DNA from 2 places in the Halomonas sp. 3F2F genome. Region 1 is predicted to be linked to the other one. Evidence: predicted binding sites of a transcription regulator. Region 1 holds the regulator's gene; the other holds the start of a gene.
The links. The regulator LexA, encoded in region 1, represses DNA repair genes until DNA is damaged. The targets are predictions, from matches to a motif close to TACTGTNTANNTANACAGTA.
Positions count from the first base shown of each region.

Region 1 (16,326 bases):
TCACCCAGTATGGTGACTTATTTAAAACAGCAAGCCCCCGAATTACGCATTACCTTACTCGCCCAACTGATCTTGGCTGGCACACTGGATCGACGCCAATTCGATGCTTTAGGCCTGCGTCATAACCGTATCACACAACAAGAAATTCGATTGGCGGCGCTTTATAACTACGAAATACATGCCTGGACAGTGAATGACCGAACGCGCATGTCGGCACTGATTGATCTTGGGGTTGATGCGATAATCACTGACTATCCAGACCGTTTGAGCGAGCTAATAGAAGACCGCCGTGCGCTGAGCGACGGCGGCCTAATGCTGGTAAAACTGCGCAACTGGCTACGCCAATAGCAAAAATCTCTTTATGATTCCAAGTCGCCCGGCCAATGGCCGGGCGAAGATGAGCAACTCAACCCACTATGCCACTCACTGGTGTTGCGAGCCAGTCCTGCGAGCTGACAGTATTATTCGATGGTTTCACCCGCCAGCATAAACCAGGTTTCAAGCACCGCATCTGGGTTTAAGGAGACAGAATCAATTCCCTGTTCCATTAACCACTTGGCCAAATCCGGATGATCAGAAGGGCCTTGACCACAAATGCCAACATATTTGCCTTGTGCTTTACATGCCTTGATAGCCATTGCTAGCAGCTTTTTCACCGCTGGATTTCGCTCATCAAACAGATGCGCAACGATACCCGAGTCCCGATCAAGGCCAAGCGTCAGCTGGGTCAAATCGTTAGAACCAATCGAGAACCCATCAAAGTACTCGAGGAACTCATCAGCCAGTAGTGCGTTAGCCGGTAACTCACACATCATGATAACTTTTAAGCCATCAGGATTAGACTCACCGCCCCGCGGCAAGCCATTAGCCGCTAACAACTCTACGACCTCGCGCGCTTCATCGGTTGTGCGAACAAAGGGCACCATGATTTCAACGTTATCAAAGCCCATTTCTTCACGAACCCGCTTCAGCGCTCGGCACTCAAGCTCAAAACAGGGCCTAAAGGCATCCGAGATATAACGCGAGGCCCCTCTGAAGCCAAGCATTGGATTCTCTTCACCGGGCTCATAAAGCTTGCCACCAATGAGGTTTTCGTACTCATTTGATTTAAAATCAGAGAGCCTTACGATCACTCGCTGAGGATGGAAAGCAGCGGCCAGGGTTGAGATGCCTTCGACCAGCTTATCAACATAGAAACTAACAGGATCATCGTAACCGGCAGTACGCAAATCGATGACCTGCTGAAGATCAGCAGGCAGCGTGTCGTAATCCAACAGCGCTTTGGGGTGAACACCGATCATACGGTTAATGATGAACTCCAGCCTAGCAAGACCAACCCCAGCGTGGGGTAAGCCAGCAAAGCCAAATGCACGGTCCGGGTTACCCACATTCATCATAATCTTGAAGGGAATCTCAGGCATCGCATCGACACTTGAGACCTTGCAGTCAAATGCCAGAAGCCCTTCATATACGTGGCCAGTGTCACCTTCGGCACAGGACACCGTGACATCAATACCCTCTTTAAGCTGAGTGGTTGCATCTCCGCAACCGACCACCGCTGGTATACCCAGTTCCCGGGCAATGATGGCCGCGTGACAGGTTCGTCCACCGCGATTAGTAACAATCGCTGATGCACGCTTCATGATCGGCTCCCAATCCGGGTCGGTCATGTCTGTCACCAGGATGTCACCCTCTTGGACCTTGTCCATTTCTTCTGGGCTAAGCACTGTTTTTACCGTGCCACGCCCAATCCGCTGACCAATCGCCCGGCCTGTAATCAGCGTGCGTCCTTTTTCACGCAGGTGGAAGCGTTCTAACTTTCCTCCTTCCTGTTGTGAAACAACGGTTTCAGGACGCGCTTGAACGATGTAAAGCTGACCATCATCACCATCCAGTGCCCACTCGATATCCATCGGACGCTGGTAATGTTTTTCAATGGTCATGGCTTGCCGTGCAAGATCCATGATCTGCTCATCGTTAATACAGAACCGACCACGATCGTTCAGAGGCACATCAACAGTTTCAACCGATTTACCAGCGCTGGCATCTTGCCCATAGATCATTTTGATCAGTTTAGAGCCTAGCGTCCGGCGTAGCACTGCGGGACGGCCAGCCTCAAGCGTGGGCTTGTGCACATAAAATTCATCAGGATTGACAGCCCCCTGGACGACGGTTTCGCCAAGCCCCCAGGAAGCAGTAACAAACACTGCGTCGCGGTAACCAGACTCGGTATCCAGCGTAAACATAACCCCGGAAGCACCTGTCTCAGAACGCACCATCTTCTGCACACCCGCAGACAGCGCCACATTCTCATGGGCGTAGCCGCGGTGTACGCGGTAAGAGATCGCGCGGTCATTAAATAGCGATGCAAACACTTCGTGCACCGCCTGTTTAATATTGTCAAAACCTTCAATATTAAGGAACGTTTCCTGCTGACCAGCAAAAGACGCATCAGGCAGATCTTCTGCCGTGGCGGAGCTGCGTACGGCAACTTTCAAACTGGGATGCTTAGCCTGAAGCTGCTCATAGGCACCGCGTAAAGCATGTTCAAATGCAGGGGGAAGTGGCGTATCAATAATCCACTGGCGGATAGTCTTACCAGCCTCTGCCAACGCCTTAACGTCATCGACATCCAGGCGAGCAAGGGTGGCGTTGATGCGGTCATTTAACCCTTCGTGAGAGAGAAACTCACGATAGGCATGGGCCGTCGTGGCAAATCCACCCGGCACTGTCACGCCCACACCTGATAAGTTCGAGATCATTTCGCCAAGCGAAGCGTTTTTACCACCCACACGTTCGACGTCTGCCATACCTAACTGATCAAACCATAGAATGTACTCTTCCACGCAACCCCCTCGCTTTTAGACTGCTTTGCGACCTGACAGGCCGACTCTAATTGACCATGTCACACTAGCATCGCCCCGCCGCATTCGCCATTGGTCTAATAGCGAACGGAGTGGAGGATTTTTACAACAAAGTGCAATAAAGGGCTTTTTATGTAGTCTTAATGAGGTAATTTTTATTAAATAAGCGTTAAAACGAACTGCAAAAAGTGAATGGCTTGGCAACGATTGTGCTAACCCACGCCCCACCCCACAATAGCAATTTTATTTATTGACGGATTTAGTGATGAAGCGAACAGCCTTTTTTATTTCTGATGGTACTGGCATTACGGCAGAAAGCCTTGGGCGTAGCCTGTTAGCTCAATTTAGTGATGTTGAAATTAACATGCTGACAAAGCCCTACATTGATACGCTGGAAAAGGCTCGAGCTTTAGCGGAGATAATCGACTCTACCGCCGTCCGTGACGGCCATCGGCCGATTATCATTGATACCATTGTGGATCAGGATATCCGTAACGTCATTCGACAGGCCTCAGGCTTCAAGGTGGATATCTTCTCTACCTTTTTAGAACCCCTAGAGCAAGAGTTAGAAACGCACTCCTCTTACAGCGTCGGCAGAACGCACTCGATTGGTAGCGATGATGTCTACATGGATCGCATCCATTCCGTCCATTTTGCGCTAGATAATGATGATGGCGCACGAACGCACCAATACGATAAAGCCGACATTATTCTGGTTGGCGTTTCACGTTGCGGCAAAACACCCACCTCACTTTATCTAGCGCTTCAATTTGGTATTCGAGCAGCTAACTACCCATTAACCGAAGATGACTTGGATGAAGATGGCAGTTTAAAACTACCCAAGGCACTCGCCCCCCATAGACACAAGCTGTTTGGTCTGACAATTGATGCTCGCAGGCTAGCAGCAATACGCAACGAGCGCCGTCCCAACAGTCGCTACAGTTCAATGGATCAGTGCTTGCAAGAAGTTGAACAGGCTGAGTCGTTATATCGCTCGATGCACATCCCGTTTATCGATACGACACGCTTTTCAGTAGAAGAGATATCAACCCGAATGATTGCAGAGACAGGCCTAGCTAGGCGCTTCTCGCCCCGCTAGGCCAGAGCATTACATGCCCTTGGGAGCAAATATTCCAGGGGCATTACGCCAGTAGCCTTTGTAATCCATGCCAAAGCCGAACACGTAACGATCTGCAACCTCTAGGCTACAGTAATCGGCTTTTAAGCCAGGTACCGCTTTACGATCATGCTGCTTATCCACCAGTACGGCCGTTGTAACGCTCGCCGCTTGGGCTTCCTCGCAGTAGGCAAGAATAGCGGCTAACGTAGAGCCCTCATCAAGAATGTCATCGACGATGACGACGTGGCGCCCTGCCATGGGAATTTCTGGAGAAACACGCCAAAAAAGTTCGCCACCACGCAACTCATTGCGATAGCGGGTGGCATGCAGATAATCGACTTCTAGAGGGAAACCTAATCGGGTTAGCAGGTGCCCTGTTGTGATCAAGCCGCCATTCATAACGCAGTAAAAAACCGGTAACTTATCCCCTAGATCTTTACTAATTTCCTCAGCCATTCGATCCAGTGCACGCTCAACTTGTTGTTGAGAAATCAAGCAGTCAGCGTTATCCATCAACTCACGCATTGAGTCAAGCGACTCAAGCGCCTCTTTATCCAGTTTGGACATCGGGTTACTCCAAGAAGGGGTTAACTAGTCAGTGACTTAAAAACGAAAATAACTTAAGAAAAGATGGGGTTAATTCGCCAACGCTTCTAATTTGGCATGGGTACGACGCCAGCGGCCAAGTGCCGTTAGCGCATCCACGTCTGGACGGGCTCGTCCATAGCGTAGCTTGATTGGTCGTTTACTGTGTAATCCTTGGCATGCTTCAACAACGTCTAACGCTGCAGAGCGGTCATTACAGACCAATAGCATATCGCATCCTGCGGCAAGGGCAGCCCTGGCGCGCTCCTTCGGGTCACCCGCTTCATGAGCACCCGCCATGCTTAAATCATCTGAAAAGATACAACCTTTAAACCCCAGGGACTCTCTTAACATTCCCAACCAACTAGGTGAGAAGCCAGCAGGACGTGAGTCAAACGCACTATAAATAACATGGGCAGGCATAACACCATCAAGCTGAGTAGCAAGCTGGCTAAACGGAACAAGATCGCGCTGTTTAATAAGCGCCAGCGGACGGTCATCCACAGGTAACGCCACATGGGAGTCAGCGGCAACGCCACCATGGCCAGGAAAATGCTTACCTACCGCCGCCATACCCGCTTCATGCAAACCGTTGATAAAACACTGACCCAGCGCAGCGACGTGTGCAGGGTCGGTGCTGAAGCTGCGATCACCGATAACACTAGAGATGCCACTTTCGACATCTAAAACAGGCGCAAAGCTGATATCCAGACCGCAAGCAGCCATTTCCATGCCCAGCAACCAACCCGCGTCTTTTGCTAGTGCAAGACCGGATGCCGAATCCTCAGCGAATTGATCACCAATGCGTGCCATGGCTGGCATGCGAGTAACGCCTTCTTTAATTCGCTGAACGCGACCGCCTTCTTGATCAATACCAAGTAACAGCTCGCCGCGAACACGACGAATATCACTGCAAAGCTTTCTAACCTGGTAAGCATTCTCGACATTTCTAGCGAATAAAATGACACCGCCCACAGCAGGGTCCATCAAAAGATGTTTTTCAGCTTTGGTTAATCGCGGCCCTTCGAGGTCAAGCATGACCGGGCCTAAAGATTGAGTCATTGTGATGGATCCAACAAAAGGGCCGTCAATTTTAGTTGATCAATCTCTCGTGTCAAAAAATCAATAATAAGTTGCCTACGCTTAGCCATTATGAAGCCAAACAGGTGTGCCCGGCGGCACATGCTCAAAAAGATACACCAGATCATCATTGCGCAGCCGAATACACCCATGTGAAGCGGCCACGCCCATCGGTTGATCAGGTGGCGTGCCATGAAGATAGATAAAACGACGCTGAGTGTCGACATCCCCGCCTCGGTTCACTCCTCTCTCTAAACCACAGAGCCACATAATGCGCGTTAAGATCCAATCACGATGAGGGAATTCCGCCGCAAGCGCCGACGTAAACACCTCCCCAGTCCACCGCCGCCCCCGAAAAACAGCATTATCAGCTAAACCGCCACCTATCGATGCGCGGATATAATGCCATCCCAGGGGGGTTTGACCACTGCCTTCCTGCTGCCCTACGCCTTTCTCACCGGTGGACACAGCGCACGTGTACTGCAGCGTGCGCCCTTGCCACCAGCATAGCTGCTGGTGTTTGATATTGATTTCTATCCAACCACCATTCTGCGGGGGTAGTTCAGCTAGCGTGGGCGTTCGCATAATGTCCTTCATCAGCAGCAGGCGGTAGCGGAGCATTCATGGCAGCAACCACGACAGGGCGTAAACGTCTTACCAAATCCCTGACGGTCACTTGCTCATTATAGTCTTTCGCGGCAATGTCTCGCAGCGCATCTAAACCCGACAGCGTAAAAATCACGGTACCCAGCATGAAATGCAGTCGCCAAAAACGCTCAGCATCAGGTAAATCTGGCGTTGCCTGGCGCACCAGCTCAGTAAAGCGGGTAAACACGTCTCCGTACTGCTGTTGGATATAACGGCGTAAATGCCCTTGTGCCTGACTATACGCCAACCCTAGCAGACGCATAAACACCTTCAGGCTATTGCGCTCAGCTGGCACTGCCAACACCGTGCTTGCCATTGTTTCCAACAGCACTTCAAGCGGAATCACATCACCGTTGTACTGCGCTTCCAGCTCATCAAGCGCCGTGTGAAAACGTTGCGAGAAGGGGTCTAAATAGCGCGCAAACACCGCTTGGATAAGCGCCTTTTTGGAACCAAAGTGGTAATTGACAGCCGCCAAATTAACCCGCGCTTTACTGGTGATATTGCGTAGCGATGTTTCGGCAAAACCACGCTCGGCAAACAGCACCTCAGCGGTATCGAGGATACGTGTTACCGTATCAGATTGCGCCATAGCGCCCTCCAGAAAACGAGTGTTTAAAACATCGTTAAATACTATGCCATAACGCTATTTGGCTCAATCACTTATCTTTAGCTTTTTCCCCGATGCTAAAATGCAGCCTAGGCAGCCATTCAAACACCAGCTATCAGACGCTATCGGGTTTGCCACTGCCATAGCCTCTCAGACTCGTCGCTCCTATCTCCATTCCTGGCACCATTCGCATAATGACTGCCATGCCATAGCGAAACGCTCTAGCATGTACTGGACAGAGCAACATACTGTATACTTAACCACATACTGTTTAAGCCGACATGTAGCCACTGTCTTGTTCAATTTTTTGGAGTTTGTTATGTCGCGTCCTCTTACTGCTCGTCAACAGCATGTTTTTGATTTTATTGTTAAAACGATGTCTGAATTCGGCTATCCGCCGACCCGCGCAGAAATTGCCAAAGCGCTAGGCTTTCGTTCTCCTAACGCTGCTGAAGAGCATTTACGAGCGCTTGAGCGCAAAGGTGCCATCCGCATTATCCGTAACACCTCGCGGGGGATTCGACTGCCTAATCAGGAACCACAGGATATCGGTGATGTCTCGGCAACAGCGCCTGCCGCCAACGTAGAACCACTACCGAATGGCTTACCAGTCATTGGCGAAGTGGCCGCAGGAAGCCCGATTCTAGCAGCGGAACACATTGATCGTTATTGCCCACTCCCCGCTGAATACTTTACCCCCAAAGCGGATTACCTTCTTCGGGTGCGAGGCTTGTCAATGAAGGATGTTGGCATACTGGAAGGCGACCTTCTTGCCGTGCATCGCACCGACCGGGTTCGTGATGGCCAGATTGTGGTGGCAAGGCTAGAAGATGAAGTCACTGTAAAACGCTTTAAACGACAGGGCCATACGGTGACACTGATTGCTGAAAACAGCGACTTTGCGCCCATAGAAATTGACCTACGTACGCAGCAGTTGGATATTGAAGGGGTGGGAGTTGGTGTCATACGTGGCGGTAACGGCCAAGCACTGGGATAAGCGAGTAAGTGTAAATGCCGGTGAGGCACTCGATAGAGATACTCACCGGCTATCGCAATGTTACTGAGAGTCTATATAGCGACGATCATTAAACGTAGCTACCCAACTCGGGTGATACACCAATAAAATACTGAGTAACATCCCTGTGATAAAAGCCTCGGAGGGCATTAACAGGGGTAAGAAGCGCGCATACTCTTGGGCTAAGTACACAGCTTCAGAGTCAGTACCCGCCACCATGATTAGCAAGACCGCCGACAACCCTCCTGCCAGTGTTGCCAGCGCTGCGCCAAAAAAGCCGCATACGAATAAAAAGATCATCAAGTTATCCGGCAGGCGCCGGTCTACCCATCGCCATACCAGACCAGTAATGACCGCAGGTACAATGCCGGTTACCAATACATTAGCGCCTAGTAACACCCATTCGTTGCGACCTATAGCTGACATTGCAACATTAATCAGCACATTGCTGATTAATGCGAGAGGCATTTTGAATAGCAACGTCATTAAGACAGTGAAGACTAAGTGCAGGGTTAACCAATCGACTGCCTGAGCACGCAGTTGCCACATCAACACCACAGCGAGCGTCGCGGCTAACCACCGATGCTGAAGAGCCACATCGCCTATCAGCACTCGCCAAGGGCGCAGCCATATCATCCACGCAAGCACGCTCAACGATACCAACCACGTCAGCAACAATGCCCAGGGAGCTAAAACACTTTGCGCGAAAGACATGGATGCCCCTATCTACCCGTTCAGTTAACGACAAGCCAGCTGTAAACTTGAATTGACTAAAAACACTGCGTATCTAAACAGCATGCTTAGCTGAACACCACGGTCTTATTGCCATGGATTAATACTCGGTCTTCTAAATGCCATCGTAAACCACGCGCCAATACCGCTTTTTCGACATCGCGCCCAAAGCGCACGAGATCCGTTGGCGTGTGGCAATGACTTACCCGATGAATATCTTGTTCAATAATCGGCCCAGCATCCAGCTCTTCGGTGACATAGTGACAGGTAGCACCGATTAGCTTAACGCCACGCTGGTAAGCTTGATGGTAGGGCTTAGCACCGGCAAAAGAGGGTAAGAAACTGTGGTGGATGTTAATCACCCGTCCCGCGTAACGCGAGCAGAGCGAAGGTGGCAAAATCTGCATGTAACGTGCCAGCACAATGCAGTCAGCCCTTGCGCTATCAATCTGAGCTTGCACCTGCTCGAAAGCAACCTGCTTGTTATCAGGATCTACGGGCACATGATGGTAAGGAATGCCATACCACTCAGTGAGTGATCGCATATCCTCATGGTTTGAAATAACCCCGACAATATCGCAATCAAGCTCCCCAGCCTGCCAACGATAAAGCAGATCAACCAGGCAGTGAGACTCCCGCGACACCATCAACACCACACGCCTACGCTTTTGAGTATCGACGAGCGACCACTGCATATTGAAGGCTTTAGCCACCGGCTCAAACGCACTACGTAACGCCTCCGCCGACATACCCAACGAATCTGCCAAAATTTCGTATCGCATGAAGAATCGGCCGGTCTCAAGATCAGAGTGCTGACTTGCTTCAGTGATAGAACCACCTTGTTGAGCAATAAAGCTTGAGACACGCGCCACAATGCCCACTTGATCAGGGCAAGAAACCACCAAACGGTAATAATGAGACATAAATAAACACTCTTGACATATTTTAACGGCACGTTCGACAAGCACCTACCAGCGGTAGGGAAGCGGTATATAGGCGAAATAGTGTACCTTATGCTTATCAAGGAAGCACCGCAGCCAAATGCCACGATGATTGTTACCCGCCCCTGCCTTCCCGTATAGTTAAGGTCTTACTTTTTAGGCTTTTCATTACTGATGCACCCACCACGCGTTCAACTTCGTCCCCGCCGTCGCCCTCCCCTGCGCCTACTGCCGCTAGGTGGGTGTGGTGAAATTGGAATGAACCTTACGCTGTATGGATACGATGATGAGTGGATCGCCGTCGACTGCGGCATGATGATTCGCCAAGATCTACCCAATTCCCCGCTGCAGGTGCCCAATACAGATACATTAGCAGCACTCAATATTACCCCAAAGGCACTCTACATTACCCATGGCCATGAAGATCATATTGGTGCCGTGGCGTGGCTCTGGCCTAAGTGGAATTGCCCTATTTTTGCAACGCCGTTAGCGGCGGGATTGCTGCGCCATAAGTTTGCAGAACATCAGCTTAGTAGCGCCGCTATAAACGTTGTGGAACCGGGTGATGCAATGGAGCTCGGCCCCTTCACGCTGCGTTACCTTCACGTTACCCATTCGATTCCAGAAAGTTGCTCAATCCTAATGCAGGCAGGCGACTATCGCGTGCTACACACCGGGGACTGGAAACTAGACCCTACCCCATTAATTGGCTCGCCCATTAACGCTGCTCAATTTCGTGCGCTCGCGCCTATCGATCTCGTCGTAGGCGACTCCACTAACGCCCCGATGCCCGGCCATTCCGGCAGTGAAGGCGATGTTGCTAAAGCACTCGCTCACACCTTAAAACAGTGCAAAGGACGCGTGGTGGTATCTTGCTTTGCCAGCAACCTCGCCCGCGTATTAGCGATTGGAATTGCTGCCCAACAGTGCGGCCGACGCGTCAGCTTGATGGGCCGTTCAATGGAACGCATGGTGAGTGTCGCGAAGGGCCTAGGGTATCTAGACGACTTTCCGCCGCTAGTACCGCCCCATGACTTAGGCTACCTGCCGCCAGAAGAGGTGGTGATTATTGCGACGGGCAGCCAGGGCGAACCACGTGCAGCACTGCAACGCTTAGCACAGCGGAGGCACCCGTTTGTGGATCTTGAGCCAGGCGATAGCATCATTTTTTCTGCCAAAGCCATACCAGGCAACGAGCGCCCTATTGAACAACTGAAAAAACGCCTAGCGCAGCTTGGGGTGTCAATTTTCGATGAGATGAACCACCCAGAATTACACGCGACTGGGCATCCTGCCGAAGATGAGCTGAGAAAACTGTATCAATGGGTTCGGCCAAAAACATTGCTGCCGGTGCATGGGGAGGCGCGCCATCAGGCTGCCCATCAAGAAATTGCCACCAGCCTCGGCATTAACGCCCCGCTCGCACCGGTAAATGGCGACATGTTGATGTTCGACAATCTAGGCTTACGCTGCGAAGCACGCTATCCCCAGCCGCCCTGCATCGTTAATCAGAATAGCGTCGTGCCTCATCCAGGGCTCGATACCGGCTCTCACTCATCGCGGCGCGGCAGTTTGTTCTTAGCGCTTCCCGTTACGGCTACCGACACTGGCTGGTGCCGCATTGGCCGTTTGATGCTGGATGCCAGCGGTACCAGCCCACTCGATGAAGATAGTTTCAGCGAATGGCTAGATGATCAGTTATTAGAAATAGCAGCAGAGACATTGGCCGATTTGCGTCAAGCACTGCAACCGAGGCTAATTCATTGGCTCGCTAATCACCTTCAGCATATGCCAGACGTACATTTACAAATAATGGCAACCGAAATGCCCTCTTCAGAAGCCATTAGCGATAGTTAAAGCCATTGGCGATATTGATGCTGCTGGCAATATCGTCTACCAGCGTTCTGCAGCTTGCTGATCAGTATGCCGCTCTTTTACCCAGTAAGCCCCCTGGCGGGAGTGCTCTTTCTTCCAAAACGGCGCCTGGGTTTTTAAAAAGTCCATAATAAAGTCGCAGGCTTGGAAAGCATCGCGGCGATGAGCACTGGCCACCAGCACCCGCACAATAGGGTCTCCCGGCGTCAAATCACCAATGCGGTGAATAATCCGTACGGCCTGTAACGCCCAGCGTTGACCTGCCTGCTCACCAATCTGCGTTAATGTGCGCTCGGTCATCCCTGGGTAGTGCTCAAGAGTCAGCCCAATAACATCAGGGGATTCATTAAAGTCGCGCACAAATCCCGTGAAGGTGACAATAGCGCCGATATCGGTGCGCTTGCGCAGCGCACTTTCATAGCCATCATCCATTTTAAACGCTGCTTCTTGAACCCTGACAGCAATATCCAATTCAGTCTCTGTAATATCAGCCATCTGATTACCCACCCGTCACTGGAGGAAAGAAGGCCACTTCATCCTCATCGGTAAGGCGCGCACTATCGTTGGCCATCACTTGATTGATAGCACACAACGTGCGCTGCTCTGACAACACATTAAAGCGTGCATCCATAGCGCTTAACGCCGCTTTCAATCCCGCCACATCTCGACTTGGCAGTTGATCAAGCCCAATGGCAAGGTCACTCTCTTCTACCCGCTCACGCAGCTCAGCAAGAAACTTAACCCGCACGCAAGGGGATGCACATCGCTCGCCTAAGCGAACCTCTCCTGCAACGCCACCGCCAGTCACAATTGGTTCTGGCACACCTCGTTGATAATCGCCACGAACACCGCCCCGCTTACTTTCCAATTGAATGGCGTCAATGCGCATCTCTTTATCCACCGCTTTACACATATCGTAAAGCGTCAGACAAGCCACTGACACGGCTGTCAGAGCTTCCATTTCTACCCCGGTCTGTCCGTTAAGGCGGCAAAGCGCGGAGACTTCAACACAGCCGTTAGCGTGATCAATAGCGAAATCTACAGAGACTTTTGAAAGCGCTAATGAATGGCACAACGGGATCAACTCATGCGTGCGCTTTGCTGCCTGAATACCCGCAATGCGCGCGGTCGCCAGCACATCGCCTTTGGGCAACTCGCCATCACTCAACAGCTGCAACGTTTTAGGCTGCATAACGATACGCCCAGACGCTACCGCCTCGCGGCGAGTCTCTCGCTTATCTCCGACATCGACCATGTTGGCTTCGCCGTGTTTATTGAGGTGAGTTAGCTGCATATCGTTACCTTTTTAATCAAGCCACGGTGTTATAAAAATACTGTTTTGGAAGCTGCTAATTTAGTTAGCCACAACATTGGGTTGAGCATCCATCCACTCGATTACCCACTCAGTGATCGCTTCAATATTATTCAGGTCCAGCCGCTTAGCTGTTGGGATAATTGATGGAGGCAGCGAGCCACTTGACGCTACCGCCTGTACCCAGTCGCCACTGACAATAGAAACATCGCCAATCCCTGCACGGTACAGGACTAGCTTAGGAATTGGCCACGCCTTAAAGCCCTCCACAATGACCAAATCTGGCGCCTGGGTAATCATCAGTGACAAGAGGTAGCCAAGATCCGGTTCTTCTTGGCCAGGTGTCTCTTGCATCATGGCAAAACGCTCTCGGGATGCAATCAACATAGGCGCAGCGCCAGCCTGACGAAGTTTATAGCTATCTTTTCCTGGCTGATCGACATCAAAGCTATGGTGGGCATGCTTTATCACCCCCACCCTGAGCCCCTTTTCGCGCAGGCGAGGCAAAAGCTGCGCTAACAGAGTCGTCTTACCAGTCCCACTCCACGCGGCAATGCCGAGTACAGGAAATGGGCTATCAATTGCCTCTTCCATTAACAACTCCCAATGACCAACCGGTGGGTATGATTGAGTGGCTATTCGCCCTCTTTCTCAGCGGGTAACAGCCAGTTTAGCGCAATGCCAACTAACGCGGCTAAGCTCACGCCCTGGAGGGTGAACTGACCACCTCCAAACTGCATTCCACCTATCCCAAATACTAAAATTAACGAAACCACCACGAGATTACGCGCCGCAGTTAATGACTGGCCTGCACGCACCAGGGTATTCATACCAACCACTGCGATCGAACCAAACAGCAGCGTCATAATACCGCCCATTACAGGGCCCGGAATAGTTTGCAGTAACGCGCCCAGCTTGCCTACAAAGGCCAGTACAATCGCAATCACCGCGGCGATGATCATGTACATGGGGTTGAATGCCTTAGTCAGCGTCACTGCCCCCGTTACTTCTGAGTAGGTTGTATTGGGAGGACCACCAAACAGCGCAGCCGCCATTGTCGCCAGCCCATCGCCTAACAAGGTGCGATGAAGACCAGGCTTCTCTAAATAGTTTTTGCGTGTCACTGAGCCTATCGCCACCATATCGCCGATATGTTCCACCGCAGGAGCAATCGCGACAGGAATCATGAACAAAATAGCCGCCCAGTGAAAACTCGGCGCGGTAAAGCTGGGCAATGATAGCCAAGCAGCATCACGCACCGCAGTGAAATCGACAACGCCCATAACAAGCGCCAAACCATACCCCACTGCAATACCACCCATTATCGGCACCAAGCGAAGAATGCCACGCCCGAAGACAGCTAATATCAGCGTTACCAGCAAACTGGCCATGGAAAGGAAAATCGCTTGACCATAGCCAATGTTATCGCTTGTCTCTCCTGTTGCCATACTGACAGCGACTGGCGCCAATGCTAAACCAATCACCATAATAACTGGTCCGACCACAACAGGCGGTAACAGCCTGTGCAGCCAAGCAGTGCCTTTAACACGTACTACTTGAGAAATGGCAACGTACACCACCCCTGCTGCCATTAAGCCACCCAGCGTGGCTGACACGCCAAAGCTTGCTATCGAGCCTTGAATGGGAGCAATGAACGCAAATGATGACGCCAAGAATACCGGCACCGTCTGCTTGGTAATTCCGTGAAACACCAGCGTACCAATACCCGCGGTAAATAGTGCGACACTGGGATCTAGACCAGTCAACAGCGGAACCAATACCAGTGCACCAAAGGCTACGAATAGCATTTGCGCACCTGTCAGCAGCATTTTGGGCCAAGACTCATGACTTGCTGAATGTTTCATCTAAATGTTTCCAATGTTTTCGTTGTCGGTGGTTAGCCAAAAAAATGCCCCCAACGCGAAGCGTAAGGGGCATTGTTAGTCGGGGTGCTTAGCGCGTTCCGAAGATCTTATCGCCTGCATCTCCCAAACCAGGCACGATGTAGCCGTGCTCATCTAGCCGGTCATCAACGGATGCGGTGTAGATCTCAACATCTGGGTACGCATCCTGAACACGCTTAATGCCCTCAGGGGCAGCTACTAGCACGATAACTTTCATATGCTCACAACCACGCTCACGCAACATATCTAACGTCGCCACCATTGAGCCACCGGTCGCAAGCATCGGGTCGATGACAAGTGCCATGCGCTCTTCAATATCATTGGCGAACTTGGCGAAATAAGGCACCGGCTGAAGAGTTTCTTCATCCCGATAAAGACCCACCACGCTGACGCGTGCGCTAGGAATCAGGTCAGTAACGCCCTCCAGCATGCCTAAACCAGCTCGCAGAATTGGCACAACCGTTACTTTTTTACCTTTTAAGCGACGCGTCGCAATAGGCTCGTTGTTCCAGCCTTGAATCTCATGATCCTCGAGCTCTAGCCCCTTTGTTGCTTCATAGGTCAGCAGCTTAGCCACTTCGCCTGCTAGCTCCCGGAAGCTTTTGGTGCTCAAATCGGCTTCGCGCAGCAGTCCCAGCTTATGTTGAACAAGCGGATGATTAATGGCGTAGACACTCATGGGACTTCCTCGCTGCATGGGATTCAGGATGGCGACCTAAGTCGCATCGACAAGCTTACAAAATTGCGCGCCATTCTACCCGCAACTGACCAGCAGGTTAAGGGGTTTCCGGCAATTGCCACTCAATCGGCGAACGCCCATGCTCTGCTAAAAACTGATTGGCACGGGAAAAGTGGTGATTGCCAAAAAAGCCTCGATGCGCTGAGAGTGGCGAAGGATGCGGGGATTCCAACACCAAGTGGCGCGACTGATCAATCAGAACTTTCTTCTGGCGAGCATGACTGCCCCACAACAAGAAAACGCACGGTTCAGCATACCGACTGACGGTTTCAATCGCGCAGTCGGTGAAGTGTTCCCACCCCTTGCCACGATGAGAAGCGGCATTACCCTGCTCAACCGTTAATGCGGTGTTAAGCAGCAGCACACCTTGGGTTGCCCAAGACTCCAAAAAGCCGTGTCGCACGGGTGTAAACCCGACATCAGCAGCTAATTCTTTATAAATATTGACCAAAGAGGGAGGCACTTGGATACCCGGCTGCACCGAAAAGCACAACCCATGAGCTTGGTTTGGGCCGTGATAAGGGTCTTGCCCTAGAATAACAACTTTCACTGAGGCTAAAGGTGTCAGCTCAAAAGCGCGAAACCAATGCGATGAGTGCGGGTAGATAACTTTTTTGGCTGATTTTTCTTGGGCCAAAAATGCTTTCAGGGCTGACATATAGTCAGCCTGAAATTCTTGCCCAAGCCATTGATTCCAATCGTCGGGTAGCGGGTTAGCCATATTACTTCTTCAGTTGATCCGCCAGCGGCTCAACATAAGCAATGCCCATATCCCAAGGAAACTGGATCCAGCACTGCTGAGCCACTTCGGTAAGGTATTGGTCAACCAGAGGGCGTCCTTCTGGTTTAGCATACATTGTCACGAAATGCGCTTTCGGCAGCATTTCACGAACGGCACGAG
Region 1 is NZ_JABUZE010000029.1:28,035-44,360, forward strand. It holds gene INT21_RS02795 (glycerophosphodiester phosphodiesterase family protein) at 1-348, shown strand, start outside; gene ppsA (phosphoenolpyruvate synthase) at 462-2,846, opposite strand; gene ppsR (posphoenolpyruvate synthetase regulatory kinase/phosphorylase PpsR) at 3,130-3,963, shown strand; gene INT21_RS02810 (hypoxanthine-guanine phosphoribosyltransferase) at 3,973-4,551, opposite strand; gene nagZ (beta-N-acetylhexosaminidase) at 4,621-5,631, opposite strand; gene INT21_RS02820 (L,D-transpeptidase) at 5,713-6,234, opposite strand; gene INT21_RS02825 (TetR/AcrR family transcriptional regulator) at 6,212-6,889, opposite strand; gene lexA (transcriptional repressor LexA) at 7,227-7,904, shown strand; gene INT21_RS02835 (energy-coupling factor ABC transporter permease) at 7,965-8,636, opposite strand; gene purU (formyltetrahydrofolate deformylase) at 8,723-9,577, opposite strand; gene INT21_RS02845 (ribonuclease J) at 9,854-11,452, shown strand; gene moaE (molybdopterin synthase catalytic subunit MoaE) at 11,489-11,965, opposite strand; gene moaC (cyclic pyranopterin monophosphate synthase MoaC) at 11,970-12,764, opposite strand; gene mobB (molybdopterin-guanine dinucleotide biosynthesis protein B) at 12,825-13,376, opposite strand; gene INT21_RS02865 (uracil-xanthine permease family protein) at 13,418-14,647, opposite strand; gene upp (uracil phosphoribosyltransferase) at 14,736-15,365, opposite strand; gene ung (uracil-DNA glycosylase) at 15,463-16,146, opposite strand; gene gpt (xanthine phosphoribosyltransferase) at 16,148-16,326, opposite strand, start outside.

Region 2 (16,326 bases), on a different contig from region 1:
TAACGTCGGGTGTGTACGAACAACATTATCCCGATGGCCCGTTTCAGGCACATAATCGTCGTAGTCATCAACATCGTGATAACTCTCGTCGTGCGCAGAAATCGTCGGCTCATTATATTGCGCAGCCTCGCGCTCCGCGGCAGCGGTCATCGCAGCGGCCTCACGCGCTTCGGCTTGCTCTTGAGCAATACGCGCTTTTTCAGCGTCGGCTGCCTCTTTTGCTTCACGGCGCTGCTGCGCCTCAAGCGCTTTACGCTCGGCTTCAAGTGCTTTACGTTCTGCTTTTTGCTTGGCTAGTGCTTCCGCACGTTTCGCCTTCTCTGCTTTCTTACGCTCTTTCTCTTTACGACGCTCAATCAAACGACGTTTAAAGGAACGTCCAATGCCTTCGAAGTCGACCAAGCGGTATTCATCAACCTCATCGTCGTCTAGCTCTCTGTCTTCACCGGCAGTATCTGCACGTAGTTGACGCCGCTTGGGCGTGTCAGCAGCATGTTGTACTGCGTCTTCAGGTTCAACTCTTAGCGTCGGTTCTGCTTCTGCAGTCGGCTCAGCTGCAGCACTGGGCTCTTCCGAGGCGTTCTCGATTGAAGCATTTACGGTTGATGCAATTTGCTCATCAGTTCCAGCTGATACCGCCTCTAGGCGGCTGTTAGCTTCAAGATTTTCAGCTTCTTCGTATTGAGCCGTTGGCTGCTCTTTATCAACACCCACTTGCTGGCCTTGCTGGCCGCTAACGCCTGGCTCGTAATGCTCGGTTGGTTCAGATACTGGCTGTGAATCGTGGCTATCAGGGCGATAGGCTTCAGCTGTAGAGGCAAGCTTGCTACTCGTCGTTTGGCGAGTAGCATCTGTGTGCTGAGTTTTATTGCTAACAGTATTGCTGGGATTCTCATCAGCCATAAATATGCTAGGCTCCCGGCGCTCGGGTTCAGGAATTGCAGACATGCCTAACGTGTGCTCGGCTGAAGCAGTGTCTGGCTGAACGGATGTATGACTCGTCGACGTGGGATGACCGACAGCAGAAGGCGGTGCATGTTTTCGAGGCTCATTTTTCCGAGACCACGAAAAATGCGCATTGGCTTTTGACTTGGCCGAACTGGCAGAGTTGGAAAAAGAACGGCGAAAATCAGACAGTACTTTGGAAGGCCCTGGGTGCTCTTGGCGTTCCAGCTTAGGTTTTTGACCAAGGTTACTGTAGTCAGCAGGCTTAACGACCCGAGCACCACCGTTAGGCAGCTCCCAGTTTATTTCCGCTTCTTTGACTTCATCATTAAATTCTTCGAATTTAGCGGCTGGCAAGTCTTTGACTGCTTGATCCAGACGGGGCACACGGCGTTGGCGCTGAAGCCTTCGCACACCGTCAACGACGATGAGCGAAACCAGTGCCAGTCCTAGAATGATTAACCACTCTCTTAATTCCATGTCGAGCATTCCATGGGTCAATATACCGGTTGCAAAGGCGCAATGCCTTAATGACGTAACATATCCGAAATTAGCTAATTATCATCAAGCATAGCGCGGTTGCTACGAAAAGGGCCACTTTTTGCAGATTTTCACGCTTTAACACCCCTATAAGGTGTGTTTTAGGCCAAATCTTTGACTATATCAACTAAGAAAAGTGCCATTTTAGCGCTAATTTATCCCGACAGGACACATCGTCACATCATCGTCTGCTTTCTACAGGGAGAATTTCGCTCCCTTGCTCGCCTTTTCACACCGCAATATGACAAGCCCACATTCAAACTTACGTAACGAAACGCCACTGCTCTTCTGCCAAATTGCCCAGCCAACTGCTGTTCGATCAAAAGCTATTCTGTTACAAACCTATCTTACAAACCTGCCTCACCAAAAAATCCGTCGTAACAAACAGCATTTAATAGCTAATGAAATCATAGCATATATGTTTTAAACCCTTAACTAACGCTGTACAAAGATAATGAAAGTTCACATTCCAGATTTGTCCATTTTAGATCGACGAACATGCTTAGCGGCACGATACGCTTTAGCAGAAGCAGCCCCCCAGCGTCATGATCAAAGCAGTTAATCAGAAACTGAGAAAAAATATAAATCACTGATCAACAATGAATTTTATAATCAAAAGATAAAGAAAGAAACGCTATTAATAGCCACTAATGAGCATACTCTGGGATAGCTAAGCAAAAGCAGCACGACTCATTATCCATTCAACTCACAACCCGTCACAGGCTTCCTCATCCACCATTTTTGCATATTTCCCGAAGCATTTAAGGGGTGAAAATTCGTTTTGTTCGCCACCATTGGGGCCTCAAACTTGCCGAGAAAGCACTTAATCAACCAGCGCTGCAGCCTCATCAATCCCTACCGAAACAAGCCTGGACACACCAGGCTCCTGCATGGTGACACCCATCAATCGTTCGGCCGCCTCCATAGCAATTTTATTATGGGTGATATAGATAAACTGAACACTTTCCGACATTTCTTTAACAAGTTTGGCGTAGCGCCCTACGTTGGCATCATCCAGCGGGGCATCGACTTCGTCCAACATACAGAAAGGCGCGGGGTTCAACTGGAAAATTGCGAAAACCAACGACAGTGCAGTTAACGCCTTTTCTCCCCCTGAGAGTAGGTGAATAGTACTGTTTTTCTTACCTGGCGGCCGCGCCATAATTGCCACACCGGTTTCCAGCAAATCATCCCCGGTAAGGGTTAGCCAAGCAGCTCCCCCACCGAAAACCCGTGGAAATAGCGTTTGTAGACCCGTATTAACCTGGTCAAATGTTTCTCGGAAGCGAACGCGAGTTTCCTGATCGATACGTTTAATCGCACGCTCTAACGTTTCTAATGCTTCGGTAAGCTCAGCATGCTGAGCCTCCAAGTAGTTACGCCGTTCGGCTTGCTGATCGTACTCTTCGATCGCCGCAAGGTTAATGGCGCCTAAACGGCGAATCTTATCTGTGGTGTTTTCCAACCGCTCCTGCCAAGCAGTTTCGCTGGCGTCGCTAGGCAAGTGCTCTGCTAGAGCATCGGGATCATGGCCTAGCTCTGCTAATTGCTCATCTTGGGTAGCCGCTTTCAGCGCCAGCGCTTGTACATCCATACGCCGCTGCTGTAACTGTTCACGACTTTGTTCCAAGTTGCGCTCGTGCTGCTGGCGAGCCAGCTCGTCGTTGCGCAGCTGCTCTGCCAATGCCTGAGCTTGCTGGCGGGTATCATTCAGACGCCGCTCCTGCTGCTCGCGCTGGTGTAGCAACTCCTCTAATTCTTCGGCAGCCAATTCGTCTGGCTCTACCAGCATTTCTCGTGACTCTTCTAACTCAGCAATACGCAGCGAAAGGCGCTCTTCACTATCGCTACTACGACTTTGCTGGGCTCGCAGGCTATCCCGCTCAGCGTTCAATCGCTCTCGCTCTAGCGCCAACGCCTGCTGACGCGCCTTCATGGGAGCATGTTGTTGATTTAACTGGTCACGCTGCTCACGTTGGCGACTGCGCTGTTCAGCGCTGGTTTCACGGGCTTCGGCAGCAGCTTCTAACTGTTCCATCGCAGCATGCCATCGAGCACGCTGCTCTTCTAAAGTGAGCGTTAACTCCGCCTCATCCTCTTGTAGTTGGGCGAGTTCATCATCCAACTCAGTGGCGCGGCTCTCTAAATGTTCCAGGCGCTGAGCTAGCCGCTGCTCTTTCACCGCAAGCTGTTGGAGCGAAGCAGCGTGGGCACGTTCTTGCTCGGCCTGCTGCTCACGGGTTTGCTCTAGCACTTCAATGGCTTCGCTAGCGGCTTCGCACTGCTCATCCAGCAACGCTAACGCGTCTTCATCCTGGGTAAGGCGGGCGTCTAATTCGTCAAACCGACGGCGTGTCACCAGCAGTGCATCAACACCTTCACCATTGGCCTGTTGGTGCAGCCAGCCGCGTCCACGCCATACGCCTTCGCGGCTGACAACACTCTCTCCAGGCGTCAAATTACCTAGTAGTGTCTCAGCATCTTCGTTCGTTTCTGCGAAGTGAATACTTGCTAACCATTCGCCTAACGCACCTGCCCCCGACACCAGCGAATCCAAGCGCTGCGCGGATGTCGCTGGCCGCTCAGCCTGGTCGATTAAGCACCAATCAGTGGCTAGGGCATTAGGCAGCGCGTTTAGCTGGTTCGCAGACACTAAACGGGCATTTAACCACGGCGCCAGCAGCCAGGAAATCACTCGCTCCCAGCCAGATGTAACACTAATCGCTTCACCAAGACGTGGCGCATCGGCTAAGCCGTGAGCCGCTAATGCATCGCTCAGATCTGGGTCGTGATCAGCCAAGGCGGCATCAATTAACGCCTTCAATGACGCGAGTTCGCCTTGATGTTGACTTAGTTCAGCACGCTGCTGATCACGCGCCTGGGTGGCCTGCTGATAAGCGGCTTTGGCATCGCTATAGCGCTGTTGCCAATGGTCACGTTCGGTTTGAAAGGCTTCAGCGCGCTGTTCAGCCTCTTCCCGCTGGGCTTGGCATTCAGCGTGTTCATTGCGCAGTTCAGCGACATCGGCAAGTTCGCCACGCTGCTGACGGCGGCGCTGGTTCTCCGCCTGCATACGCGCAATACGCTGCTCTAAATCGCGTAATTGGTCTTGGCTACGGTCCGCTTCCCGACTGGCATCGCGCCAGTGATTTTCTGCATCGGCCCACTGCTGTTCGGCAGTTTCAAGAGCAGGAGTCGCATCCGATAAGGTTTGCTCAAGTGTTTCTAGCTGCTCTTCAAGGGCTTCATGCTCTGGTAGCAAGTCCTCTAAACGAGCCTCTATCGCGCCAAGTCGCTCTTGATCGCCTTCGCTGACTCGGCGCTGTTCATCAAGGTCGCGGCGCGCCGTTGCTATATCGCTCGCCAATTGAGCTTCACGACTGCGGCGATGCGCCTGATCCTGCTCCAAGCGGGCAATCCGGGTGGTGGTTTCAAAAAACTGCTGCTGGTGGCGTTCTAGTACATCGGCAAGTTCATCGTGCTGTTCGCGCGCTTGTTCCAGGCGCGTTTCACACTGACGTACGCCAAATACGTCTTTCTCAACCGCAATTTCCAGCTCGCGCACTCGGCTTTCTTGGTGAGATTGCTCAGCACGCAATGCGCGTCCGCGTACTAACGCCAGCTCGCCTTTTAGCCGGTACTCCTGCTGCTTTAACTCTTGGTAGCGCTTGGCTGCTTCTGCCTGACGTTTAAGGCGTTCGAGCTGTTTGTCCAACTCTTCACGGATATCATCCAGGCGTTCCAAGTTCTCCTGGGTGCGGCGCATACGGTTTTCGGTTTCCCGGCGACGCTCTTTATATTTTGAAATGCCCGCAGCCTCTTCCAGCGTGGCACGCAGGTCATCGGGGCGTGCTTCGATTAGCCGTGAAATCATCCCCTGGCCGATAATGGCGTAAGAACGCGGGCCTAAACCAGTGCCCATAAACAGATCAGCGATATCTCGCCGACGACACTTTTGACCATTAAAGAAGTAATTGGATTGGCCGTCGCGGGTGACTAAGCGCTTTACCGCAATTTCTGAGTACTGCGCGTAAACGCCCCCCATGCCACCATCGCGGTTATCGAATTTGAGCTCGATAGAGGCTTGGCTGATCGGCTTACGACCGGTGGAGCCGTTGAAGATAACATCAGCCATCGATTCACCGCGCAGGGTTTTAGCTGAGGATTCCCCCATTACCCAGCGCACCGCATCGATGATATTAGATTTGCCACAACCGTTTGGCCCAACGATGGCGGTCATATTGCCATCGAAGGGCACCGTTACTGGATCGACAAAAGACTTGAACCCAACAAGACGAATAGAGGTTAAGCGCATTGCGACCCTTAGCTGCAGTTGTTTGCGTGGACGTTATTCAAAAACGCGGTCAATAACAACATTTGCCGCATCATCCTCACTAATAGGTCCAACGCTTACGCTCTCCAGATCGCCAAACAGATCACCAGGCTGAGGGGTCGCCTGACCAGATTGCGAAACGCGAACGACTAAGCGTGCTTCACGCACCTGGGAGATTTGCGCTTGGGGTGACATGGCCGCGTCGTCATCCAGCACAACAGTTATGGGAAGCTCTGACACCTGGGCACGAATAACAGCCAGCGGCGGCAGCTCGCCTTGCATGTCTCGAGCAGTAATAAACACGCTAGCATCGTCACTGACGTTATTCATCAGTGCTTCGTCTAATGAAACAGTCACACGCACGCCCTGGCTTTGGGCGGCCTCAACCGCCGCTGCTTCTGGCTCTACCCCTAAACGCTCTTGAGCAACGCGAATACCTTCGCGCAAGGAGGATGCCGTTTCGGGATCTTCTATGTTTGCGACAGCACGACGCCAGTGGTCTACCGCTGTTTCATAGTTACCATTATCAAACGCATGAATGCCAAGCAAGCCGAGCACTGTGGGCTGGCGTGGGTCTTGCGCTAGCGTCTCATCCACTAGCGACTGTACCTCGGGAGTCAGTTCACGTTCCGCCATAAAAAAGCGCAGTTGAGCAAGTTGCGCTAACAGCGGAGGAATCCGCCCTTCAATAGCAATCAACCGCTCTAACGCATCGGCTGCTTTATCGGCCTGACCGGTTTCACGGTAAAGCGGAAACAGTGAACTCCACACATTGGGATTATTCGGCTGACGCTCGGCTTCTGCTTCCATGCGCTCTAAATACATGACCAGTGAGCCATCGGGGTCGTTTTGCACTTCTTGCTGAATAGCGTAAAGCGTTAAATCGCCTTCCGCGCCGTTTTGCTGATACCAAAACGTACTCGCTCCCACCACGGCCACCATCACCAAGGGGATAGCAAGCCTGCCTGCCGTCGCCGTTTTTAAGGGGCGTTTAGTACGGCTGGCGGTGTCTTCCAACAGGCTACGCTCTAGCTCCAGGCGGTCTTCTTTAAACCGCTCCTCATCCATATCGCCACGTTCGTGAGCAGCTTCCAAGGAGGCCAAACGACGCTTAAAAATCGCCACGTTTTGCTCATCAGCGGTATCGTTAGCTTCGAAGTGATCTAGCTTGTCGCGTAGCGCGCGGGCATCGCGCATCGGCGCTATCAATAACCAAAGCGCGGGGAGTAATAGTAAAGCAATCGCAATCCACAGCGGTGTCATGAAGACCTCTCGCGGTTAATCAGGGCATCCAGGCGGGCACGTTCTTCGGCGCTAAGCGCTTTCGCTGAGGCATTACGACGAGCGCGAACCATCATCACGACAACCACGACGCCGAGCAGCACCAAACCTATCGGCAACCCCCACAGCAGGTAAGTGCGGTTTTCTAAACGCGGGTTATAGAGAATGTACTCTCCAAACCGCTGCACCATGTGGTTAACAATCTCGATATCCGATTGACCATCCTGGAGCAATTGATAGACACGTTCACGCATGTCCGCGGAAATTGGCGCATCAGAATCATCGATTGCCTGGTTCTCACACAGAGGGCAGCGCATCGAAGCGGTGAGATCATGGTAACGCTGCTCCGTAACAGGATCGTCGAACTCACGTATCTCAATCCCGCCGGCCAACGCGCCGCTAGTCAGTGTCAGCAGCGTGACGGTAAGCATTAAGCGTATTAGCGCCATTTTTCCACCTCCGGCAGAATGCGTTCACGAACGTCTTCCGGCGACACGTAACCTTTGTGGTGGTAGCGAATGACACCGTCAGCATCAACCAAGAAAGTTTCCGGCGCACCGTAAACCCCCAGATCAAAGCCAAGGCTACCATCGGGGTCAAACACATTAACTTCGAAGGGATCCCCAAACTCGCTCAAGAACTCCAGCCCTTTTTCGCGAGTATCACGATAGTTAATGCCGACCATGCGAATGCCCTGATCAGCCAACTCCAGCAACTGCGGCATTTCCTGCTTACAAGCAGGGCACCATTCGCCCCATACATTCACCAAGGTGACATCGCCAGTTAACAGGGTTTGATCAACTTGGCGATTTTCATCGCGCAGTGTCGTGGCTTCAAAGGTAGGAAACTGCCTGGCCATTAGCGCCGAGTCGCGGTGCGAAGGGTCGCGCCCTAGCCCTTGATAAAGGAATAAGGCAATCCCCAGAAAGCCAATCGGTAGTAGTAAAAGCAATAGACGACGTGTCATACCATAGCTTCCTTCGACGTTGCAGACTCAGACGTTGCAGAAGCCGGGCTAGCAGGCGCTTTGCGCGATACGACACGACGGTACCGCTTATCAACTATCGCCAGAATGCCACCGAAAGCCATCAACAACGCACCGAGCCATAACCAGCGTACAAACGGTTTGTATTGAACACGCATAGCGTAGCTACCATCGCCAAGGTCTTCCCCCATGGCGACATAGAGGTCGCGGAAAAGCCCGGGGCGAAGCGCCACCTGGGTCATTGGCATTCTGGTAGCGAGATAGAGGCGCTTTTCTGGACGCATCACAAAGCTGCGTCCAGAGTCGCCACGCTGCACTTGAATGATAGACGTGTCTGCCAGGAAGTTCGGGCCCCGGCGATTTGCCAGTTCCGTCATGGTGAATTGATAACCTGCCACTTCAACAGTCGTGCCCGGCGACATCCGCACGTTGCGTTCGATGTTGTAATTGGAAACAACGGCCACGCCAACAATGGTGACCGCAATGCCCACATGACCAAGCACCATGCCCCAATATGCTAACGACAGCTTGCGCAGCCCCGCCAAAAAGGAGCTGGCATGGCGGACTTTATTGAACACGTCACGCACGATAGGCAGTACGATCCAGAGCGCCGAAACAATGCCCAAGGAGACCCAAAGATTCCACTCGCCGCCATATAGCAACGGCATAGCACCGCCCAGGACCAGTGCAGCGGCGCCTGACAGCCAAAGCTTACGCCACAGTTCACTGGCACTCATGCTTTTCCAGCGGGCGATCGGGCCCAGTCCCATAAACATGCACATCACCACCGTTAGCGGTACAAAAAGTGCATTAAAGTACGGAGGCCCTACGCTGATTTTACCTAACCCAAGGGAGTCCAAAATTAGCGGGTAGACCGTCCCTAACAGTACGGTGACCGTCATAATGACCAGTAGAATATTATTGACCAACAACAACGAGTCACGGGATAACCAATTAAAGCCGACTTTATGGCTCACACGGGGCGCGCGCAGCGCAAATACCAGCAGCGACAGCGTTACGGTAATCGCCAACAGCATTAAGATAAAGAAGCCGCGGGAAGGATCGTTAGCAAACGCGTGCACTGAGGTCAGCACGCCAGAACGCACCAGGAACGTACCCATTAATGACAGCGAGAAAGTTGAAATAGCCAGCAGTACTGTCCAACTTTTAAACGAACCGCGCTTTTCAGTGACCGCCAACGAGTGCACCAGCGCCGTTCCCGTTAGCCAGGGCAACAATGAGGCGTTTTCGACTGGATCCCAGAACCACCAGCCGCCCCAGCCCAGCTCGTAATAAGCCCACCAACTACCTAGCGCGATGCCTACGGTTAGAAATGCCCAGGCCACATTAGTCCAGGGACGTGCCCAGCGGGTCCAGGCAGCGTCTAAACGCCCACCTAGCAACGCAGCAATGGCAAATGCAAATACTACCGAGAAACCGACATACCCCATATACAGCATCGGGGGATGCACAACCAACCCGAAGTCCTGTAGCAGCGGATTAAGATCAGCCCCGTCTTGAGGCATATTCGGCAGTAGCCGCTCAAATGGATTGGAGGTCATCAAGATAAACAGCAGGAAGCCAACGCAGACCATTCCCATGACGCCTTGCACTCGCGCCACCATATCGCGCGGCAAATCGCCGGAAAATACTGAAGCGGCATACCCCCAACCAGCCAGCATTAAGCTCCACAATAAGACCGAGCCTTCATGATTTCCCCACACGGCACTAAACTTGTAGTACCAGGGCAGTAGCGAGTTGGAATTATTGGCAACGTTCGCCACGCTGAAGTCATCCAGCATATAACTGGCTGTTAGGCATAAATAGGCAATGGCAATAAACAGGAACTGCCCTGTTGCCATGGGCTTGCCATAAGCCATCCACAGCGGGCGCCGAGTGGCCGCGCCTGCCAGCGGCATCACAGCTTGTATCACGGCCATCAACAGGGCAATGACCAGAGCAAAGTGGCCTATTTCAGGAATCATTTTGATGAACATGCGCGCTCCGAATTAGCAGTGGGCATAACCGCCTGCTTGACACGATAAGACATTAATAATCGCTTGCTTGGGGGGTGCCTTCCTGCTCCAAACGCTTACCCACCTCAGCCGCTTTTGCCTGATAATCTGCCGGGGAGTAACCTGCTTCTTCTAATGCTTGCGCCACTTCGGGCGGCATATAATTTTCATCGTGGCGGGCTAGGACTTTATCGGCATATAAGCGCCCATCTGTCTGAAGTTCTCCTACCACGACCACCCCCTGCCCTTCACGGAAAAGATCCGGCAGGATCCCGCTGTAGTAGACCTCCAAATCATCGACGTAATCCGTCACGGTAAACTCAACATCAAGGCTTTCAGGATCACGCGACACCGATCCCTCTTTAACCATTCCGCCCGCGCGAATTTGGCGTTCCATGGGCGCATCGCCCTGAGCAATCTGTACCGGGCTAAAAAATAAATTGATGTTGGAGCGCAGCGCATAAAGTGTCAGCCCCACCGCTATCGCGGTTAATGAAACCAACCCTAAAATAACGAACAGCTTCTGTTTACGTTTAGGCGTCATGACGAACGTCCCTTTGAGCAGAGTTAACTGGTGCTTGCGCGGCCTGGGAGTGGGCGTTTTGGCGGCGCACACGGCGCTTCACGCTTTTCAGCAGTTGGCTGCGTTCGAGGCGCGCATGCCAAACTATCACCAGCATCAACAACGCAGTAATGCCCCAAGCAGCCCACACATAAAGCCCGTGGCCACCCATGGCAAAAAATTCATTAAGTGAGGAAAAAGCCATTATCTCACCTCCTCTACTAGCTCTTGCACCCAGCGCTTATTGGTTTCACGGCGCAGTATTTCACTGCGCGTACGCATCAGGGTTAACGCTATAAAAAAGCAGTAGAAACCGAGTACCATAATGAGCAGCGGTGCCCACATTTCCATGGGCATTGCCGAACGTCCGGTAATCGTAAACGAGGCAGGCTGGTGCAGGGTGTACCACCAGTCCACCGAATATTTGATGATCGGAATGTTAATCACGCCCACCATCGCCAGCACTGAGGCTGCACGAGATCCGCTATCGCGACTACTGAAAGCACCGCGCAGTGCAATGACACCTAAATACAAAAACAGCAAAATCAGCATGGACGTCAAACGCGCGTCCCACATCCACCAGGTTCCCCAGGTAGGCACTCCCCATACTGCGCCTGAAAAAAGTGCCACAAAGGTCATCGCCGCACCTAATGGCGCCATCACTGTGGCCGCCATATCGGCTACTTTGATTTTCCAGACCATAAATACCAAGCCTGAAATTGCCATTGAGACAAAAATGGATTGAGCTAGGAAAGCGGCAGGAACGTGGACATAGATAATCCGAAAGCTATTGCCCTGCTGATAATCCGCGGGAGCAAATACCAGCCCCCAAACGCTTCCCAGCAGCAACAGGAGCACCGCCGCTGCCCAGAACCAGGGCTGAAGCTTGGCGCTAATCGCGTAGAACCACTTGGGTGATCTCAGTTTATTTATAAAGGCCCACATGGTGTTTTCGTCCTTTAACCGTTGATGCTGATGCGTAGCGAGGCGGCAATAGCCCAAGGTGCTAGCATTAACGAAATCGCTAAAAGTGCGCCCAAAATAGCCAGATGCGCCGCGATACCATCGCCTAAAATAGCGGCCTGCACGGCGCCAGCGCCAAAAATAAGCACTGGAATATAGAGCGGCAGCACCAGCAGTGACAGCAATACACCGCCGCGAGCTAATCCGACGGTCAGCGCGGCGCCAATGGCACCAATCAAGCTGAGGCTTGCGGTTCCCAATGCCAGCGATAGCGCTAAAACCATGTAACTACCGGCAGGAAGTGCCAACATGATACCTAAAATCGGCGCCATAAGTGCCAAAGGCAGTCCTGTCAGCAGCCAGTGAACAGCAACTTTGGCAAGGCTAAGCGCCGCCAGCGGCTGAGGGGCTAACAGTAGCTGCTCCAAACTGCCGTCGTCGTAGTCGCTCCGGAACAGACTATCCAGAGAAAGCAATGCCGCCAGCAATGCCGCCACCCACAGCAACCCAGGCGCTATTTCTGCCAGTAACTGGGGATCAGGTGAAATGCCGATCGGAAAGAGCGTAATCACCAAGGCAAAGAACACCAATGGGTTAAGCACTTCACCACGACGACGTAGCAACAGCGTTAGATCTCGCTTAAAGGTGGCACTAATGGCAACCATGAGCCCACCGGAAGGCGCATGCATCGACATTTCTGGGATGCCTGTCGTGGCGTGTGAGCTTGGCAACGCTGTCTCCTTCTACCCCAGTTGAACGCGCCTAAGCACGGATGATGCGGTTAACTCATGATGTGTCGTCACTAAGACACAGCCTCCCGCGTTGGCATGCGCAACAAGCTGCGCTTCTAGTGCTGCCACTCCATGGCGATCAATGGCTGTAAAAGGTTCATCCAGGACCCACAAAGCCCGCTTAGTAAGCGTCAGTCTCGCAAGGGCAATTCGCCGCTGCTGCCCAGCGGAAAGCTGTCCTGCGGGTACATCTTCAAAGCCACTAAGCCCAACCTGTGCCAGCGCTTCTTCACGCTGGTAATCGTCGCCTTTTTCGCCGCTAAGCGCTTGGTACCACGCTAAGTTTTCCAGCGGAGAAAGCCCCGCTTTTATGCCAGGGGCATGCCCTAAATAGAGTAGATTGGCGAGAAAATGTTCACGCACCTCGCGCATTGAGTCGCCATTCCAATAAATGTCGCCATGGTAGTCGCTCAACTGGCCTGAGAGAATTTTCAACAGTGTCGTTTTTCCGCTCCCGTTAGGGCCTTCAATGCGCACTATTTCACCACGTTGAATATCAAGATCTAGCCCCTCAAACAGCCAACGATCATCGCGTTCACAGGCTAGCTGTCGGGCTTGTAGGCAGAGGCTCAAGGATATCTCCAGGCACGTAGATTTTGCGTCGAACTCTACACGGAAAGCCCCTTTCTCGCCAGTCGCTCTCTGCGGTCAGGGGTCGCATCACACTTCAACCAATCTTCGCTTAAGAACAATAGACAATGCAGAGCACTAGCACTGTATGCAAAAACAGGTCTATACTACAAATACTGTATGAAAAAACACTACCGATTATAAACACAGCAATCTGCTCAATTACACGCCTAGGGAGCGGGCGCTGCATTGGAGAAAACTGCATGACGATGACAATGCCAACACCCTTGAACATAACTCAACATGCGCTATCTCAAACGACGTCGAATACAGGACGCCCTGCTTATTCGGCGCCTCGTGTAACACGGCGCAACACGTATGCGCTTCGCGTGCGCGGCAACAGAATGCGTGAATGCAATCTATTCGATGGCGATGTCATCATTATTCGCCGCTATCAACAAGGTAGCCATCAAGAAACCGCTATCGCGACGATAAACCAGCGAGAAGTTGCCCTAAAGCAACTTTCCATTAGTCGGCTTGGCGTTCACTTATGGCCCGAAGATGCAGCCATGCCTGCCGTCTTCCTGCATAATTGTGATATTCAAGTGCTGGGAATGGTGATGGGCGTCGAGCATGGCGCTAACAACACTCGGCACCACTAATTCGCCACCCGCTTTAGGGAGCATCGATTGCGTTACCGAGTTCCAGACCTAGCATCCGCCACATGGCATACCGCTGAAATTGAGGTTGAAAAAAGTCGCTTCCTCACGTGGATATGCCATGCACCCAACACAGCTGACTATCATGCAATGCTACAGGCAGCAAAAACCGCTCACCCCAACGCAAGTCATCACTGCACGGCCTTTATTGCTGGCCCTCCTGGTGAACAAACGCACATAGGGTTCTCTGATGACGGCGAACCCGGCGGCACAGCCGGCAGGCCCATGTATCAAGCTTTGCTCGGCAGCCAGATGGGTGAAATAGGCTGTGTGGTGATTCGTTACTTTGGCGGCACCAAGTTGGGCACGGGTGGACTCGCCCGAGCTTACGCACAGTCGGTTAACGCCGGGATTGAAACATTACCTACCCGCGAAGTCGTCGAACGGGATAACTACCAGCTGCGTGTCAACTTTGCCCATGAAGCCGTCGCGCGCGCTTGGTGTGACGAGCAGAAAATTCCCGTCCAACAGGCAGAGTACGATGGCAACGGCGTATGCCTCACGATTGGCTGGCCAAGAGATGAGGCCTTAAATTTCACTACGCTTGAAAATCGTCTAAAGACAGCCCTCGATATTCAAAAAGTGCCGCCACAATAAGATTATTATATCGCTGACAAAAAAACGCGACTTACGCGAGCAATTGCTCGGTAAGTCGCGTTTTAGTCGCTAACCATTACGTAACGATAACTGCGCAATGGCACTGCTAGCGGGTTTTAACCTAAGTATTTAATCATCACACCCGCCGCAACAGCAGAACCGATAACACCTGCCACATTAGGACCCATGGCATGCATTAGCAGGAAGTTATGCGGGTTCGACTCCAAGCCAACCTTATTAGCCACTCGCGCGGCCATCGGCACTGCCGAAACACCTGCGGCACCAATCAGCGGATTAATCGGCATTTTGCTGACCAGGTTCATCAGCTTCGCCATCAACACGCCTGCGGCCGTGCCAATACCAAACGCCACAATACCCAGGCCCAAGATACCCAGCGTTTCGAATGCCAGAAAGCTATCTGCCATCAGCTTGGAACCAACCGATAGCCCTAAGATAATCGTCACGATATTGATCAGAGCGTTTTGCGCTGTATCCGATAAGCGCTCAACCACACCGCACTCACGCATCAAGTTACCAAAGCAGAACATCCCTAACAGCGGCGCTGCATCAGGTAGGAAAAGCGCGACGGCAATCAATAGCATCAGCGGGAAAACGATCTTTTCCAGCTTGGATACCGGACGCAGCTGCGTCATCTTAATTTGACGCTCTTTCTGCGTGGTCAGCAGGCGCATAATCGGCGGTTGAATCAGCGGCACCAGCGCCATGTAGGCGTACGCCGCTACTGCGATAGCACCCAGCAACTCAGGAGCCAATACGCTTGATACATAAATAGACGTTGGACCATCAGCACCGCCGATAATACCAATGGCGGCCGCTTGATTAAGGGAAAAGTCCATCACCCCCAGCGAGGTCAGCATCACAGCACCAAACAGTGTGGCAAAAATGCCAAACTGAGCAGCCGCGCCTAAAAAGAGCGTCCGCGGGTTAGCCAGTAACGGGCCGAAGTCGGTCATGGCCCCCACGCCCATAAAGATAATCAGTGGCGCAATACCAGAGGCAATCGCTACTTTATAGAAGTTATAGAGCATCCCATCGCTATAACCTACGCCAACCGCAATATCCTTTGCCGCACGTAATTGATCGGGAGCCGCTGCGTCGTGGGCAATCGCTTTAAGCGACTCTCGCCAAGCTTCTACACCACTTAATGGATCAAGGGTAGCCCCCAGTACGGAAGCTATCTGCTGCAGCACAGCAGGTTTTGCCACCTCAATCGCTTGATCGAGCGCTGAGATTGCCAAGCCCGCCTCAGGGATATTGGCAAGAATGCCGCCAAACCCAATTGGCACCAGCAGCAACGGCTCAAACTTCTTGTGAATGGCAAGATAGAGCAGCCCAAGCCCTACCAAAATCATGGCCGCCTGACCAAGCTCAAGGTTATAAAGCCCCGAGCCCTCCCATAAGGTAATTAGTTTTTCCATTGCCAAATGCCCTTAAAGCTCGATCAGCGAATCGCCGACGGTGACGCTGTCACCCTCGCTGACGTTAACTTTCGATACGGTACCGGCACTACTGGCGCGCACTTCGGTTTCCATTTTCATGGCTTCCAAAATAATCACCACATCGCCATCCGCTACTTGGTCACCCGGGCGTACATTGACCTTGAAGATATTGCCAGCAAGCGGTGCATCAATGCTTTCTCCACTAGATGCAAGCGTTTCCTCTTGGGGTGCGTTAGTACTCACTGCCGCCTGTTCCTGCACCGCGCCTATCTCGCCACCTTCAGACACTTCCACTACAAACGCTTTGCCATTGAGCTTAACGGTGTACGTTTCCGGGCCACTCGAAACCGCTGGCGCTTTGTTTGCGGCTTTTGCCGGTACGTTAGCGCTTTTCGCCTCAGCCACTTGAGGGGCAGGTTCGAAGGCATCCGGGTTGTCACGATTTTTAAGGAATTTCAGACCAATTTGCGGGAACAGCGCGTAGGTCAGCACGTCATCTATTCCCTGCTCGCCGCCGGCAATACGAATGCTGTCTGCGCTCGCTTTTTCTTTAAGCTCGGCAGCT
Region 2 is NZ_JABUZE010000011.1:56,321-72,646, reverse strand. It holds gene INT21_RS01110 (cell division protein ZipA C-terminal FtsZ-binding domain-containing protein) at 1-1,425, opposite strand, end outside; gene smc (chromosome segregation protein SMC) at 2,309-5,800, opposite strand; gene ccmI (c-type cytochrome biogenesis protein CcmI) at 5,834-7,081, opposite strand; gene INT21_RS01095 (cytochrome c-type biogenesis protein) at 7,078-7,548, opposite strand; gene INT21_RS01090 (DsbE family thiol:disulfide interchange protein) at 7,539-8,066, opposite strand; gene INT21_RS01085 (heme lyase CcmF/NrfE family subunit) at 8,063-10,081, opposite strand; gene ccmE (cytochrome c maturation protein CcmE) at 10,134-10,643, opposite strand; gene ccmD (heme exporter protein CcmD) at 10,633-10,866, opposite strand; gene INT21_RS01070 (heme ABC transporter permease) at 10,866-11,606, opposite strand; gene ccmB (heme exporter protein CcmB) at 11,621-12,319, opposite strand; gene ccmA (cytochrome c biogenesis heme-transporting ATPase CcmA) at 12,368-12,988, opposite strand; gene INT21_RS01055 (LexA family protein) at 13,249-13,647, shown strand; gene INT21_RS01050 (IMPACT family protein) at 13,675-14,301, shown strand; gene INT21_RS01045 (sodium ion-translocating decarboxylase subunit beta) at 14,418-15,740, opposite strand; gene oadA (sodium-extruding oxaloacetate decarboxylase subunit alpha) at 15,753-16,326, opposite strand, start outside.
Region 2: a site for LexA is predicted at 13,160-13,179, ahead of INT21_RS01055 (LexA family protein). Genes of this name have one in related genera too.